One region of the Cellulomonas dongxiuzhuiae genome, then DNA from elsewhere that is predicted to be linked to it. Evidence: riboswitches for the same ligand, from Rfam matches in the RefSeq annotation. Region 1 holds a riboswitch; the other holds the start of a gene.

Region 1 (7,105 bases):
GGCCTCGAGCCGGCCCGCCGCCGCGTCCGAGCGCGTCACGTGCGCGTCGTAGGACTCGCCCTGCTCGCGCCGCCGCAGCCGCTCGCGCGCGACGCCGTCCGAGGCCGTGAGCAGCACGGACGTCACGTGCGGCTGGTCCCCCACGGCGGCCGCGAGGACGTCGGCCTCCAGGACCGACACCGTGTTGGTGTAGACCAGCCGCCGGTGGCCCAGCGACCGGTACCGGCGCCACACGTCCGCGAGGTTGGCCGCGGCGACGCCGTGCTCCCAGGGCGTCGGGTGCGCGAGGTCGAGCGCGTCGCCCTCGACGACGGCGTGCGGCACGTCGCGCCCGACGAGCAGGTCGTGGACGGCCGCCGCCACGGTCGACTTGCCGACCCCCGACCGCCCGCCGATCAGCAGCACCGACGTGCGCTCATCGGCCACCGCACCCCCGGCCAGGCGCGCCTCGAGCCTGGCCCGGACGTCGGGCCACTCGTCGGCGAGGACCGAGAAGTACAGCGAGTCCTGACGCGTGCCGTCCGCCGCGACGCGGTGCCCGCGCAACCGGCCCTCGGGGCGCGCGCCGAGCTTGGTGACGGCCGCGATCGACCGCGCGTTGCGCGCCTCCACCCGGTAGGCGACGCGCGCGACGCCCCACGTCCCGTACGCGTGGGACATGAGCAGCAGCTTGCACGCGGGGTTCACGTGCGTGCCCCACACGCGGGGGTCGTAGTAGGTGTGCCCGATCTCCAGGCGCCCCATCGTCAGGTCGACGTCGTAGCAGGACGTCGACCCCACGACCTCGCCGTCGACGATCACGGCGAAGGCGTACCGGCCGGGCGTCGCCAGCGCGGTCGAGACGACGTCGCGCAGCGCGGCCGCACCGCGCGGCGTGGCCGACGTCATGCCGGCCCACACGCGGTCGTCGACGAACCGCGCCAGCGCCTCCGCGTGCTCGACCGCGAGCGGGACCAGCCGGACACCATGACCCTCGAGGGTCAGTTCGTGCAGCACCGGCCCATTCCACCACCGCCGGGCCGGGTCAGTCGTCGAGGGCCGGGCCGCACGCGGCGGCCGCCGTGGCCGCCAGGTGGTCCAGGCCCGCGACCTCGATGAGCGGGCGCGTGTCGTCCACGACCGACCAGCAGCCGTCGACGACCTCGTACTCGGCCTGCGCGCCGCGCCGCAGCAGGTCCGCGAGCGCAGCGAGGAGCCGGTCGACGTGCTCGGCCGTCGTGCCGACCCCGACGGACGCCCGCACGGCGCCGTTCGACGCCCCGAGGTGCGCGAGCAGCGGGTGGGCGCAGAACCGCCCGTCGCGCACGCCGATGCCGTGCTCGGCGGACAGGTACGCGGCGACGAGGCCCGGGTTGAGGTCGCCCACGACGAACGTCACGACCCCGACCGGGTCGACCGAGTCCGGCCAGATCCGCGCGACGCGGACCCCGTCGAGGGCGTCGAGCCCGGCGACCAGGCGCGTGCGGAGCGCCTGCTCGTGGGCCTCGAGCGCACCGGCCGGCAGGGCCGCGAGCGTGTCGCACGCCTGCGCGAGGGCGATGGCCCCCAGGACGTTGGGCGACCCGGCCTCGTGCCGTGCCGGCGCCGGCTGCCAGACCGTCCGGTCGGCCCGCACGTCGCGCACCGCACCGCCCCCTGCGAGGTACGGCGTGCCCGTGTCGAGCCAGTCCCGGCGGCCCACCAGCGCGCCCGCGCCGAACGGGGCGTACGTCTTGTGCCCCGAGAACGCGACGTAGTCCACGCCGCTCGCCGCGAGCGAGAAGCCGCGGTGCGGCACCAGCTGCGCGCCGTCGACGGCCACGCGCGCACCGGCGGCGTGGGCGATCTCGACCACGCGGTCCAGGGGCAGCGCCTCGCCCGTCACGTTGGACGCGCCCGTGAGCGTGAGCAGCACGTACGAGCGCCGGGCGAGCTCGGCGCGCAGGGCGTCGAGCGTCGCGGCGACGGTCGGCTCGAGCGGCAGGATCGTGGCGATACGCCCCGTCCCCGCGTGCGCCCCGCCGCTGCGCTGCACCCACGGCAGCAGGTTGGCGTGGTGCTCGACGTCGAGGACGAGCACGGCCCCGCCGGCGGGCACGACGCCCGCGAGGAGGTTGAGCGAGTCGGTCGTGTTGCGCGTGATGACGGCGACGTCGTCCGGGCGGGCACCGACGAACCGGGCGATCGTGTCGCGCGACGTCTCGTACAGCGCCGTCGAGACCTGCGAGAGGTACCCGGCACCGCGGTGCACGGACGCGTAGAGCGGCAGCACCTCGCTGATGCGCGCGGTGACGGCCTCGAGCGCCGGCGCGCTCGCGGCGCAGTCGAGGTTGGCGTAGGTGCGGCTGGTGCCGTCGACGAGCGGCACGGTGGTGGACGCGCCGACGACGGCCAGCAGGGGTGCCTCCTCGCGGGGCGCGGCCGGGGTCGCGGTCGAGGTGCCCGTGACCTCGTCGGCACAGGCGAACAGCTCGGTGACGGACGTCATGGTGCTCCTCCGGAACGGTCCGGGGACCCCCAGGAGGTCCCGCGCTTGCCGGCACCGAACGGCGCGCGGCCAGGTCGTCACCCGGGGCACCCCGCCGCGGAGGAGGGTTGCCGGCCAGCGAGCCGGGGCTTGACGCTGGCGCTCATGACCTGGGTCGAGGATCCGCGTCCCGACGTGCGCGTGTCAACGCCGACACGACGTTCCTCCCAGCATCCGAGACGGTGCGTCTCGCATGCTGTGCATTCAGGTGCGGCGGGGTGGGGCGAGATCGCGCACCATGACCACGCTGCGGTAGGTCTTGCCGGGCCACTGCACGGTGTCGGCGTCGACGAAGCCCCACCGGCGGTACATGGCACGCAGCCCGGTCGCGGGCACCGCCGTGTCCAGCCCCACGGACCGCATGCCGCGCTCGAGCGACCACGTGCGCACGGTCGTCCAGAGCCGCGTCGCGAGCCCGTGCCCGCGCGCGTCCGGGTGCACGGCGAGCTGGTTGAGCCACACGCGGTCGGGCTCGAGCGCGAGCCCGGTGAGCGACCTGATCCCGCGGCCCGGCGGGCTGGACGCGGTCACCGTCCCGACGAGGCCCCCGGCCGGGTCGGCCAGCACCCAGCAGGCACCCACCCGCAGGCTCCGGCGGGCGGTCGTGGCCTCGTCCTGGGACGCCCCGGTGAAGTTGAGGCCGTCGGCCGCGAGGTCGGCGTACGCGGCGTGCAGCAGGCGCGTCAGCGCGGGCACGTCGGCCATGGTCACGGGTCGCAGCACGAGGTCCTCGGGGGCATCCATCGCGCACCACCCTGGCACGCGTCCGCGCCGACCCGCACGGCGGTTCCCCGCGTGAGACGCGCTGCCCGGCGGTGACGGGCGTGGCGTAGCATCTCGCCCGACCATCCAGAGCGGCCGAGAGATCTGGCTCGACGACGCCGCAGCAACCCGCACGGGAGACCGTGGTCGAGGGTGCTACCGCCAGAGACGATGGGAGGACCATGAGCGTGCAGCCACGCCCCGCACCCGGTTACGCCGGGGACATCACGCCGACCGAGGCCTGGGACCTGCTCGCCGAGCGCGACGACGCCGTGCTCGTCGACGTGCGCACCGACGCCGAGTGGCGCTACGTCGGCGTGCCCGACCTGCGTCGGCTGGGACGTCAGGCGGCGCTCGTCGAGTGGGTGTCCTACCCGTCCGGGCAGCCGAACCCGCGGTTCGTCGACCAGGTCGCGGCCACGGGCGTCACCCCGGGCGACGGACGCCCCGTCGTGTTCCTGTGCCGGTCGGGCCAGCGCTCCATCGGCGCGGCCCAGGCGGCGACGGCCGCGGGCTACGGCCCGGCGTACAACGTCCTCGACGGCTTCGAGGGCGCGACGGGCCCGGACGGCCACCGCGGCCACACCGGCTGGCGCGCCGACGGCCTGCCGTGGGTCCAGCCGTGAGCACCCCCCCGCCCGGCCCCGGCGACTGGGACGACCACCGCCTGGACCGCGGCACGCTGCGGCCCGACACGCTCGCGGTGCGCGGCGGCCTCGTGCGCAGCGAGTTCGGCGAGATGTCCGAGGCGGTCTTCCTCACGCAGGGCTACACCTACGCCACGGCTGCGCAGGCGGAGGCGGGCTTCGCCGGTGACGTCGACCGCTTCCTGTACTCGCGGTACGGCAACCCCACCGTCACGAGCTTCGAGGAGCGGCTGCGCCTGCTCGAGGGCGCCGAGGCCTGCTACGCGACCGCGACCGGGATGTCTGCGGTGTTCACGTCGCTCGCGGCGCTCGTCCGCTCCGGGTCGCGGATCGTCGCTGCCCGCGCGCTGTTCGGGTCGTCGGTCGTGATCTTCGACGAGATCCTCGCCAAGTGGGGCGTGCGGACCGACTACGTCGACGGGCACGTGCCCGAGCAGTGGGAGCAGGCGCTCGCGACGCCCGCGGACGTCGTGTTCTTCGAGACGCCGTCCAACCCCATGCAGGACCTGGTCGACATCGCGCACGTGAGCCGTCTCGCGCACGCCGCCGGAGCGACCGTCGTCGTCGACAACGTCTTCGCCACACCCGTGTTCTCCCGCCCGCTCGACCACGGCGCCGACGTGGTCGTGTACTCGGCGACCAAGCACATCGACGGCCAGGGCCGGGTGCTCGGCGGGGCGATCCTCGGGTCGTCGCAGTACGTGCGCGGGCCCGTCCAGACGCTGCTGCGCAACACCGGCCCCTCGCTGTCCCCGTTCAACGCGTGGGTGCTGCTCAAGGGCCTGGAGACCCTGAGCGTGCGGGTGCGCCACCAGGCGGCGTCGGCCCTGACGCTGGCACGGTGGCTCGAGGAGCAGCCGCAGGTCGCGCAGGTCCGCTACCCGTTCCTCGAGTCCCACCCGCAGCACGACCTGGCGCGCGCGCAGCAGACCGGCGGCGGCACGGTCGTCACGTTCGACCTCGCCGTGGCGGGCGACGCGGCGGCCGAGGCGGCGAAGACGGCCACGTTCGGCGTCCTCGACGCGCTGCGGGTCGTCGACATCTCGAACAACCTGGGCGACGCCAAGTCGATCGTCACGCACCCGGCGACGACGACGCACCGCAAGCTCGGCCCCGCGGGCCGGGCGACCGTCGGCATCGGCGAGTCGACGGTCCGGCTGTCGGTCGGGCTCGAGGACGTCGAGGACCTGCGCGACGACCTCGCGCAGGCGCTGGCCACGCTCGCGCGCTGACGCGGCCCGGGGGCTGACGCGGTGCGGGACTGACGCGCGTCGCGGCGGGCGCGCGTCAGCCGGCCGGGACCAGGCCGACGGCCACCGTCGAGTCGGACGCCGCGACCACGCTCACGTCGACGGGGCCGCCGGGCACCTCGAACGCGTCGCTGTCGGCCATGGTCGAGCCGCCCTCGATCATCGGGATGCACGGCGCCTGGTACGACGTGAGGTCGTTGCCCCCGGCGGCCACCGTGACGGTGACGGGTGCACCGTCGCTCGACGTGCACGCGACGCGCAGCAGGTGCGGACCGGCTGTGGTCTCGGCGACCTGCGCCGTCTCGGTCGCACCGCCGGCGATCTCGGCCGCGAGCGCCTGGACGGCCCCGCCGGCGGCCTCGAGCGCGGCGCTCTGGTCCGCCACGGGGGGCAGCTCGGTCGCACCCTTGCCCTCGCCCGTGACCGGGGGTGGGGAGAGGTTCTCCTCCGGGGCGTCCGCGCCGTCGGGCGGGGTGGTGCCGTCGGAGCACGCGGCGAGCGCGAGCAGCAGGAGGGGGACCGCAGCGAGACGTCGTCGGGATCGCATGGCGGGGACGGTAGCGCAGCGACCTGTGCAACGCGCACCTGTGTCCACCAGAGGGACGAACCGTGCGTACCGGACGCACGGGGCGGCGCCCGCGCTGGCTGACCCGATCGGGTGAGAGGCTGCCTGCATGCACTTTCGCTTCCTCGGCAACTCCGGCCTCAAGATCTCCGAGCTCACCTACGGCAACTGGCTGACCCACGGGTCCCAGGTCGAGAACGACACGGCGACGGCCTGCGTGCGCGCCGCGCTCGACGTCGGCATCACGACGTTCGACACCGCGGACGTCTACGCCAACACCGTCGCCGAGTCGGTCCTCGGCGACGCGCTCGTCGGCGAGCGGCGCGAGTCGCTCGAGATCCTCACCAAGGTCTTCTGGCCCACCGGGCCGAAGGGCCCCAACGACACGGGCCTGTCGCGCAAGCACATCCGCGAGTCCATCGACGGGTCGCTCAAGCGCCTGCGCACGGACTACGTCGACCTGTACCAGGCGCACCGCTACGACCACGAGACGCCCCTCGAGGAGACGATGCAGGCGTTCGCCGACGTCGTCCGCCAGGGCAAGGCGCTCTACATCGGCGTCAGCGAGTGGACCGCCGACCAGATCCGCGCGGGCCACGCGCTCGCGAAGGACCTGGGCGTGCAGCTCGTCTCGAACCAGCCGCAGTACTCGATGCTGTGGCGCGTCATCGAGCCCGAGGTCGTCCCGACCTCCCGCGAGCTCGGCGTCTCGCAGATCGTGTGGTCCCCCATCGCGCAGGGCGTGCTCACGGGCAAGTACGCGCCGGGCGCCCCGCTGCCCGCGGGCTCCCGCGCGACGGACGAGAAGGGCGGGGCGAACATGATCAAGTCGTTCCTGCGCGACGACGTCCTCGAGCGGGTCCAGGGCCTGCGCCCCGTCGCCGACGAGCTCGGGCTCACGATGGCGCAGCTCGCGATCGCGTGGGTGCTGGCCAACGACAACGTGTCCGCGGCGATCATCGGCGCGTCGCGTCCCGAGCAGGTGCACGACAACGCCAAGGCCGCGGGCGTCGAGCTCCCCGCCGAGGTGCTCGCGCGCATCGACGAGGTCCTCGGTGACGTCGTCGTGGCCGACCCGGCCGAGACCGCCAAGGCGTCGCCGGCGAAGCGCCTGGTCTGACCCCGCCCGGTCCGACGCACGCCCCCGCACCGGTCCGGTGCGGGGGCGTCGTCGTCACAGCTCGACGGTCGCGTGCTCGCCGCCGGCGTACGCGCGGCCGGTGACCTCGGCCTTCACCCGGCTGATGACGGTCGCGAGCCGCCCGCGACGGCGAGGGTCGCCGCGTGCCGGCGCGACCGCCCCACCAGGGCGAGCGCGACCGTGTCCACGCCGGTCCGGGCGGCCAGCGCGGTCGCGTCCGCGGTCAGGCGACCG
Region 2 (7,105 bases), 400 kb from region 1:
GCGACACCCAGCCCCGGCCACACGACGAGCAGGTCGATCTCACGTTCCTTGGGACCGTCCTGCAGCGCGGTGCCCGCGAGGAGCACGGCGTCGTCCGGCAGGTGGTCGCGCAGCGCCTCCCAGACGGTCTGCTCGGCACCACCGTCCTCGGGGAACGCGGGGTGCTCGGGGTAGGTGCGCGCCACGGTCGTGACCTCCTCGGTTGGGTGTCCCTCTTCAGCATCGACACCCCACGGTGCGTGCTGGAGGGCCCGTCCGGTCGACGTGCCGACGTCGGTCGTCAGCGATGCCCGGGTCGCGCGTGGCCAGGCACAGACGCGGCTCACCGCGGAGGCCTCCCCGAGGGACGGCACCGAGGCCGGCCTGGCGCCTCAACCGAGGTCCGCAGCGCCGGCTCGGTCGTCTCAGACTTCGCCGCCCGCCCCCGCGACCTGCTCCGCGATCCGCCCCACCGCATCGAGCAGGAACTGCTTAGGCGCGTAGTCCGGCAGCGCCGCCTGCAGCCCCGCGAGCGCCTCGCCCTTGGGGACCCCCCGGTGCCTGATCGCGTACACCGCAGCGACGGCGGACGTGCGCGAGCGCCCCTCCATGCAGTGCAGCGCCACCGTCTGCCCCTCGGCGCGCAGGTCGGCGATCGTGTCGGCGGCATCGATCAGCACGGCGTCCACGTCGGCGTTGACGCCGTCCTCGTCGAACAGCCAGAACTCGACGTGCTCCCGGGACGTCTGGCGCCGACCGATCCGGCACATCGAGACGACCGTGGTGACGTCGTCGGGCAGGTGGACGAGGCCGTCGAGGGACGCGAGCACGACGCCCTCGTCGTGCGGGTGCGTGACGAGGGTGCGGACGCCGGAACCGGTGATCCGCAGGGCCGTCGGCCAGCCACGGCTGTCGGGTTGTCCGCCGGTGGCGGCGAGCGCCGCCAGCTCCACGAGCCCACGGCTGTCCATGCCTGGCCAGCCGTGCAGGATCCGCCGCCAACGGGCTGGCACGGCCGTCCCGCCCGCCGCGGCGCCGACGAGGGCACCGGCGATGGCGGCGACGGTGTCGGTGTCCTTGCCGCCGCGGACCGCGCGCTCGAGCACGTCGACGAGCCCGTCGCCGTGGTGGATCGCGGACCACGCGCCCTGCAGCGCCTGCACCACCCAGCCGTTCTTCGGGAAGTCCCGCGGCTGGGACGCCTCCGCCTCGGCGATGACCGCCGCCCATCGCTCGCGGCGCGACGCCGGCAGATGCGGGAGCTGACCGACCAGGTCGATCTCACCGGTGCGGATCGCGTGCCGGATCGCCATCGACCACAGGACGCACGCGTCACCGGCGTCGGGGTCGCCGTGGGTGAGGTCGGAGACGGCGCGGGCTGCGTTCGCGAGCGCGCGCTCGGTGCCGTCGTCGAGGTACCCAAGCGCGACCGGGCCGGTGCGCATGAGGGTCCCGTTGCCGCCGGAGCTGCGCGGGGCGTCGGCGAACCGTGCCGCAGCCGCCTGGCGCGCCGCCTCAGCGATCGGCACGTGCAGGGAGCCCAGGAGCGCGCTCGTCTGCACCCCGACGTCCTTGGCGTCCTGCGCCCAGGACGCCCACGCCGCGACAATGCTGTCCAGCGACGCCTCGTCGTCGAGCGACCCACCATCGGCCAGCACCTGCGCGATCGGGATCGCCATGGACGTGTCGTCCGTCCACTCCCCCGGCTCCCAGTCGAACCCGCCGCCGCCCTTCATCGCGACGGGCGCGTCGTCCGGCAGCGGCGGACCGAACTCGTATCCCGCCCCCAACGCGTCACCGGCGGCGGAACCGAGGAGGGCACCGACTGCGCGGTCGATCTGGACCGGGGTGAGGTTGAGCATCGGACTCCTGGGCATCGAGCGCGGCGTCAGGCGACGTCACGCGGTGTGCGGAACGCCTGGCGACGTCACGCGGTGTGCAGAACGCCTGGCGACGTCCCTCCAGTGCATCGGCCGTCCGAACCCCTATGTGAACTCAGGTGGGCCACGGAGGGGGTGAAGCTCGAGGTCGTCAGCCGCGGACGGCGACCGTACCTCGGACCAGAACGAGATCACCCGAGGTCCAGGAGGTTGCCTACGCCATGAGGTCTGCCCAGCGGACCGCGTCCTCCGCCACGACGAGGACCCGGCCGTCGCTGGCCGCCCACTCGCTGATGTTCCCGCGTCGTCGCTTCGTGTTCCGAACCACCGGCGTTCCCGAGGCCATCAAGCGGGCAGTGTCGTCCGGCCCGAACCAGGTGAACCCGCAGGAGCCACCACAGCCGCACGGGTCCCAGGCTACGGGCGCGCCAACCTGCAGAAGGGCACGCGCCTGCGCTTCACTGATGCTGCTCCTGCTAGGCCGCCACCGCGTCCCTTCCGGGTCGGTCACGCCGTCGGGCTCCGGCTCGCTGACCGTCGGCTGCCGGGCGCGACGGCGTTCACCGTGATGCCGTGGTCTGCGAGCTTGAGCGCCGGGACCTGCACAGCGGGCCCAGGCCGCCCTTGGCGGCGCAGTAGGCCGCGGAGCCGACCTCGGCGCGTGCTCGGGCACGCTGGTGATGGCCACGATCCGCCCGCCGGTGCCCTGGCGGACCATGTGCCGCGCGGCCGCCTGCAGTCACACGAACGCACCGTCGAGGTCCACGGACAGCACGTGCCGCCACTCCTGCCAGGTGCTGTCGACCCGTCCGGGCCGGGCACCGCGCCCGGCCCGGACGGATGTCGTCACTGGTCGCCGATCTTCTTGTCCGCCGCCGACTGCGCCTTGTCGAGCTGCTCGTCGTGCTTGCCGCCAGTGGCAGACGACGCCGCGTCGGACCCCTTCTCCAGGGCCGCGTCGCTCCCCTGCTCGCCCTTCTCGCCCTGCGCCGCGTCGGACGCCTTGCCCTTGAGGTCGTCGATGCCCATGCGTGTTCCCCCTCGGTCCTGCGGAGGGCCTGCCCGGCACCCGGGGCGACGAGCGGGCCGCACCGGGCGCCCCGGCGCCGTTCCATCCTGCGTCGGCCCAGCGGCGCCCGCACCCGCACCGCGGCATCCGGACGAGCACCGGCGCCTGCCGGGGCGCCAAGCCGACCTGCACATCACGACGCGGCGATCAGCGGGACATCTCGTGAGTCGACGGCCATCAGCTTTCCTCCACTGGGGCAGAGCGATCTCGTAGCCGAGTCCCTGCAGGGCTCGGACGTGATCGATCCCGTCGTCGTGGCTGCCCGGCAGGTCCCAGGGCGACACGAGCCGGCCGGTCGCGTCGGCCTCGTAGATCACCGTGGATCCTCCAGCGTCGCGCTGATGTGCCAGGACGAGCACCCAGTCGATCGGAGCGTCCGCTACCCGGCGCAGCCGGTAGGGCGGGTCGAGGTGGTAGAGCGTGGCCGTGTGCGGGGGGACGAGGTCAGCGCCCTCGGCGTCCGCCTGGGGCTGCAGCATGGCGACGAGCCACGCCACCCGCGTACCCGGTCGGCGCGTCGTCGCTCGCACGCAGGGGGTCCAGTGCTCGCGGGACGTGACGGCGACGTACCGTTCGCCGACGCGCACGACCCCGAAGTCGTACATCCACACCGTCGGGTCGCCGGTACGAAGGTGCCTCACGAACGGCTTCGGGTCGTGCAGCCACCAGCTCGCCCGCTCACCCGAGGGATCGACGAGCTGGATGCGATGCGGACCGACCCGCGTCAGCCGCCACGGGGTCCCGTCAGCCCGGACAGCGCGGGCGACGAGGTCGGGCTGGACGACGTGCCCGGGAGCGTCGGAGACGCACGCGAGGTGGGTGGGGTCGTCGAGGTGAAGATCAGGCACGGGGTACTCCGTCAGGTCGAGCATCTTCCCGTGCCGGCGGCGCGGGCGGATCTTCCTCCGGGGGCACCGTGCGCTCAGCGCGGTTGCCAGTCGGCCAGCCGGAGGGCTTGAGGCCGAGCTTCGTGATCGGGAGAGAGCCTAGGACCGGCGGCTGACATGTGGGTCGTCGGTGTCATCGGCGTGGCGCTGGAAGTCGACCGCTCTGGCTGCCGGCACGTGCGCGCACAACTTGTTCGCGCAGGCAGCCGACGCCCGCGAGGACTTGTTCGCTTCGGGCCGCTCCGGTGGCGCGGTGGCGTCCATTGACCATCCTGCGGAGGACCGTGAGATCGACGTCGTCATGACGTGGTCCGACGGGTGGAGGATTGACGAGGTCGGCCCAGCCGCTGCACCGACCTCATGAGCACGACCCCGATCCAGGCCCTGTTGACCACCCTTTGGGAGCGACGGGTCGCTGGCGGTTGTCCACAGACACGGATGACCCTCACCGCGTCATGCCCAGAACCGGTACTTTCCCGGCATGCCCACACGTGGATCAGGACGCCGCTACGTCACGGTTCCTGCGGTGATGCTGGCACTAGGGATGGCGTTGGCGGGGTGCTCCGACGGTGAGACCGCCCCTCCGATGACGTCGACGACGGCTCAGTCATCGACGCCTAGCCCTACGCCGACGCCAACACCGGAAGCGCCTCCAGCGCCGGAACGGCCGACGGATATGCAGTCCGCTGACTCCGAAGGTGCGGCAGCTGCGGCGAGCTACTTCATGCAGCTGTACCCGTACGTCCTCGCCACAGGCGATCTCGCCGAATGGGATGCCCTGTCGGCAACGACCTGCGAGTTCTGCTCCAATACCCGCGCGGAGGTAGAGAGGCTGCAAGCGGCGGGACAGCGGAGCGTCGGTGGTGTCACGGTGCTCTCGGCGACCGGACAGGACCTCGGTGCCAACGGCTGGTACAGGGCGACTCTCAGCGTGGCGATTACCCCCTCCGAGGACATCGATAAGGCGGGTGTCGTAGTCGACACGAACGACGGCGGCACGTACACGATCGACGTGGCGATGACGTGGTCTGACGGGTGGACCATCGACTCGGCCGGCATCGTCGAGACGCCTGTCGAATGACACGCGTCGTGCGTCGGAGAGATGTCCCCTTGGTGGCCCTGGTGGCTGCCTTGCTCGTCGCATACCCGACGGCCGCCGCCGCTGCGGATGACCGCTTCAACGGCCTCATGGAGACCGACCACGTGAAGATGACCGTCGATCGATCTGAGGAGGTTGCCAGGCTGAGTCGAGGCGTTCTACCGGAACTCCGCCTCGTCGACTATCAGCGTGCGCCGTACTGCCGTGAGGCGGCAGGCATGTGGGTCAAGGGCCTCGACGACGGCACCTGCGCACCTGGCGCCGACCTGGCGCAGACCGCCGTGCAGTGCGAAGTCGGTGACACCCTCGTGATGCCGATGTGGATGCGCACGCGCGTCACCCCGGCCTCGCCATGGGGCCCGTGGGACGACATCGACGCCGGGGGCTGCGGCGTCGATCTGTTGCCCGTCCTAACCGAGGCCGACTTCCGACTGCTCCCCCTGCCCGCCCCCACCTTCACCTTGCAACCCGACCGCGGCTGGGTCCTGATCAACATCGAGACCATCGTCTCCACCGACCCCACCCCGGTCACCCTGCGCACCGAGCTCCTCGGCTACGGCATCACCGTGGAGGCCACCCCCACCCGCTGGACCTACGACTTCGGCGACGGCCACACCCTGACCACCCGCTCACCGGGCCACCCCTACCCGAACCACGACGTCTTCCACGAGTACGAGAACCCCGGCACCACCACCATCACCCTGAACGCCGAATGGACCGGCCGCTACCAGATCGACGGCTCACCCATCTGGCGCGACATCAACGGCACCGCCAACACCACCACCACCTCCCCACCCTTCACCGTCGAAGAACGCACCAGCCGCCTCGTCGCCGACCTGTGCACCGACAGACCCAAGCCACCGGACTGCTGAGGCCCGTGGCCGCGGTCGAGCAGGCCACCGAGCTGCGCCCCGATGTCGCCTCATGGACGTGCGCATACCCGTAGTCGGCGGCATCGACGGCACCGCGGTCCACTGGGAGGGATGCGTTCGCGATCGTGTTATCCATCCATAAGCCCTGATCGGTGGATAGGATCGCTGCGTGCACACCGCTGCCGACACCGGTCACCACGGAGCGACGGACCGCTCGTGGCCGGCGCTCGCATGGGAGGAGCGACCGTGGCGGTCCACCCTGCCGGCCGACCTGCTCTCGCCGTCCGCGCGTGACGCCCTCCGGCAGCCCTACCGAGCAGCGGTCACACTCCCGATCGCCGACCTCGACGTGCGCCTCCCGCGCACGGCCGCAGCCGCCGCCGAGGACGCGTCAGCAGCGATCCGAGACTTCGACGCCGAGTCCGCCGGCGACGTCGTCCCGTTCGCTGCCATCCTGCTGCGGTCCGAGTCCGCGTCCAGCTCCCAGATCGAGAACTTGACGTCCGGCGCGAAGCAGATCGCCCTCGCAGAGCTCGGCGAGGACACCCGCCGGAACGCCATGCAGGTCGTCGGGAACGTCCACGCCATGCAGGCGGCGATCGCGCTGTCGCAGACGATCGACGGCCAGGCGATCCTCGCGATGCACCGCGCGTTGCTCGAGGGCTCCGACCCCGCGACGGCCGGCCACTGGCGTACCGAGCAGGTGTGGGTCGGTGGCACCGGTTACTCACCTCACGGCGCCGCATTCGTCGCCCCGCACCCCGACCGCGTCCCCGCCGCGATCGACGACCTCGTCGCCTTCGCCGACCGCGACGACATCCCACCGCTCGTGCACGCCGCCCTCACGCACGCGCAGTTCGAGACGATCCACCCGTTCCCCGACGGCAACGGCCGCACCGGTCGTGCCCTGATCCACGCCCTCCTGCGACGCCGGGGCCTGACGAGGTCCGTCACCGTTCCCGTCTCCGCCGGCCTGCTCGTCGACACGTCCGCGTACTTCGACGCGCTGACCGCCTACCGCGCGGGCGAGCCCGCCGCGATCGTCCTCGAGCTCGCTCGCGCCGCGCACGACGCCGTGGCGAACGGCCGCATCCTCCTGGCAGACCTGCGAGCGGCGCGCGACGAGTGGCGAACCGGGATCCGGGCGCGTTCGGACTCGTCCGCGTGGCCCCTGGTCGACCTCGTCCTGCACCAGCCGGTCATCAACACCGCCACCGTCCAGCGTGAGCTCGGCATCTCGCACACCAACGCGATGCGAGCCATCGAGCGGCTCGTGGCGGCAGGTGCGCTGACGGAGGTCGGCGGCCGACGCCGCTCGG

What was found. Region 1 has a riboswitch for S-adenosylmethionine ahead of KKR89_RS14690 (rhodanese-like domain-containing protein). Riboswitches for the same ligand answer to the same signal wherever they lie in the genome.
Positions count from the first base shown of each region.
Region 2: another riboswitch for S-adenosylmethionine. It lies ahead of KKR89_RS18425 (antitoxin); the one in region 1 lies ahead of KKR89_RS14690 (rhodanese-like domain-containing protein).

Region 1 is NZ_CP076023.1:3,242,764-3,249,868, forward strand. Features, by position in the region: gene KKR89_RS18595 (GNAT family N-acetyltransferase) at 1-996, opposite strand, end outside; gene KKR89_RS14680 (aminotransferase class V-fold PLP-dependent enzyme) at 1,025-2,467, opposite strand; SAM riboswitch class IV at 2,504-2,617, opposite strand; gene KKR89_RS14685 (GNAT family N-acetyltransferase) at 2,711-3,250, opposite strand; SAM riboswitch class I at 3,349-3,446, shown strand; gene KKR89_RS14690 (rhodanese-like domain-containing protein) at 3,451-3,894, shown strand; gene KKR89_RS14695 (O-succinylhomoserine sulfhydrylase) at 3,891-5,147, shown strand; gene KKR89_RS14700 (hypothetical protein) at 5,203-5,712, opposite strand; gene KKR89_RS14705 (aldo/keto reductase family protein) at 5,840-6,850, shown strand; gene KKR89_RS14710 (hypothetical protein) at 6,964-7,105, opposite strand, start outside.
Region 2 is NZ_CP076023.1:3,645,058-3,652,162, forward strand. Features, by position in the region: gene KKR89_RS18420 (NERD domain-containing protein) at 1-185, opposite strand, end outside; gene KKR89_RS16455 (ADP-ribosylglycohydrolase family protein) at 405-1,841, opposite strand; gene KKR89_RS18425 (antitoxin) at 2,706-3,800, opposite strand; SAM riboswitch class IV at 3,793-3,904, opposite strand; gene KKR89_RS16470 (DUF6318 family protein) at 4,402-4,896, shown strand; gene KKR89_RS16475 (hypothetical protein) at 4,929-5,786, shown strand; gene KKR89_RS16480 (Fic family protein) at 5,956-7,105, shown strand, end outside.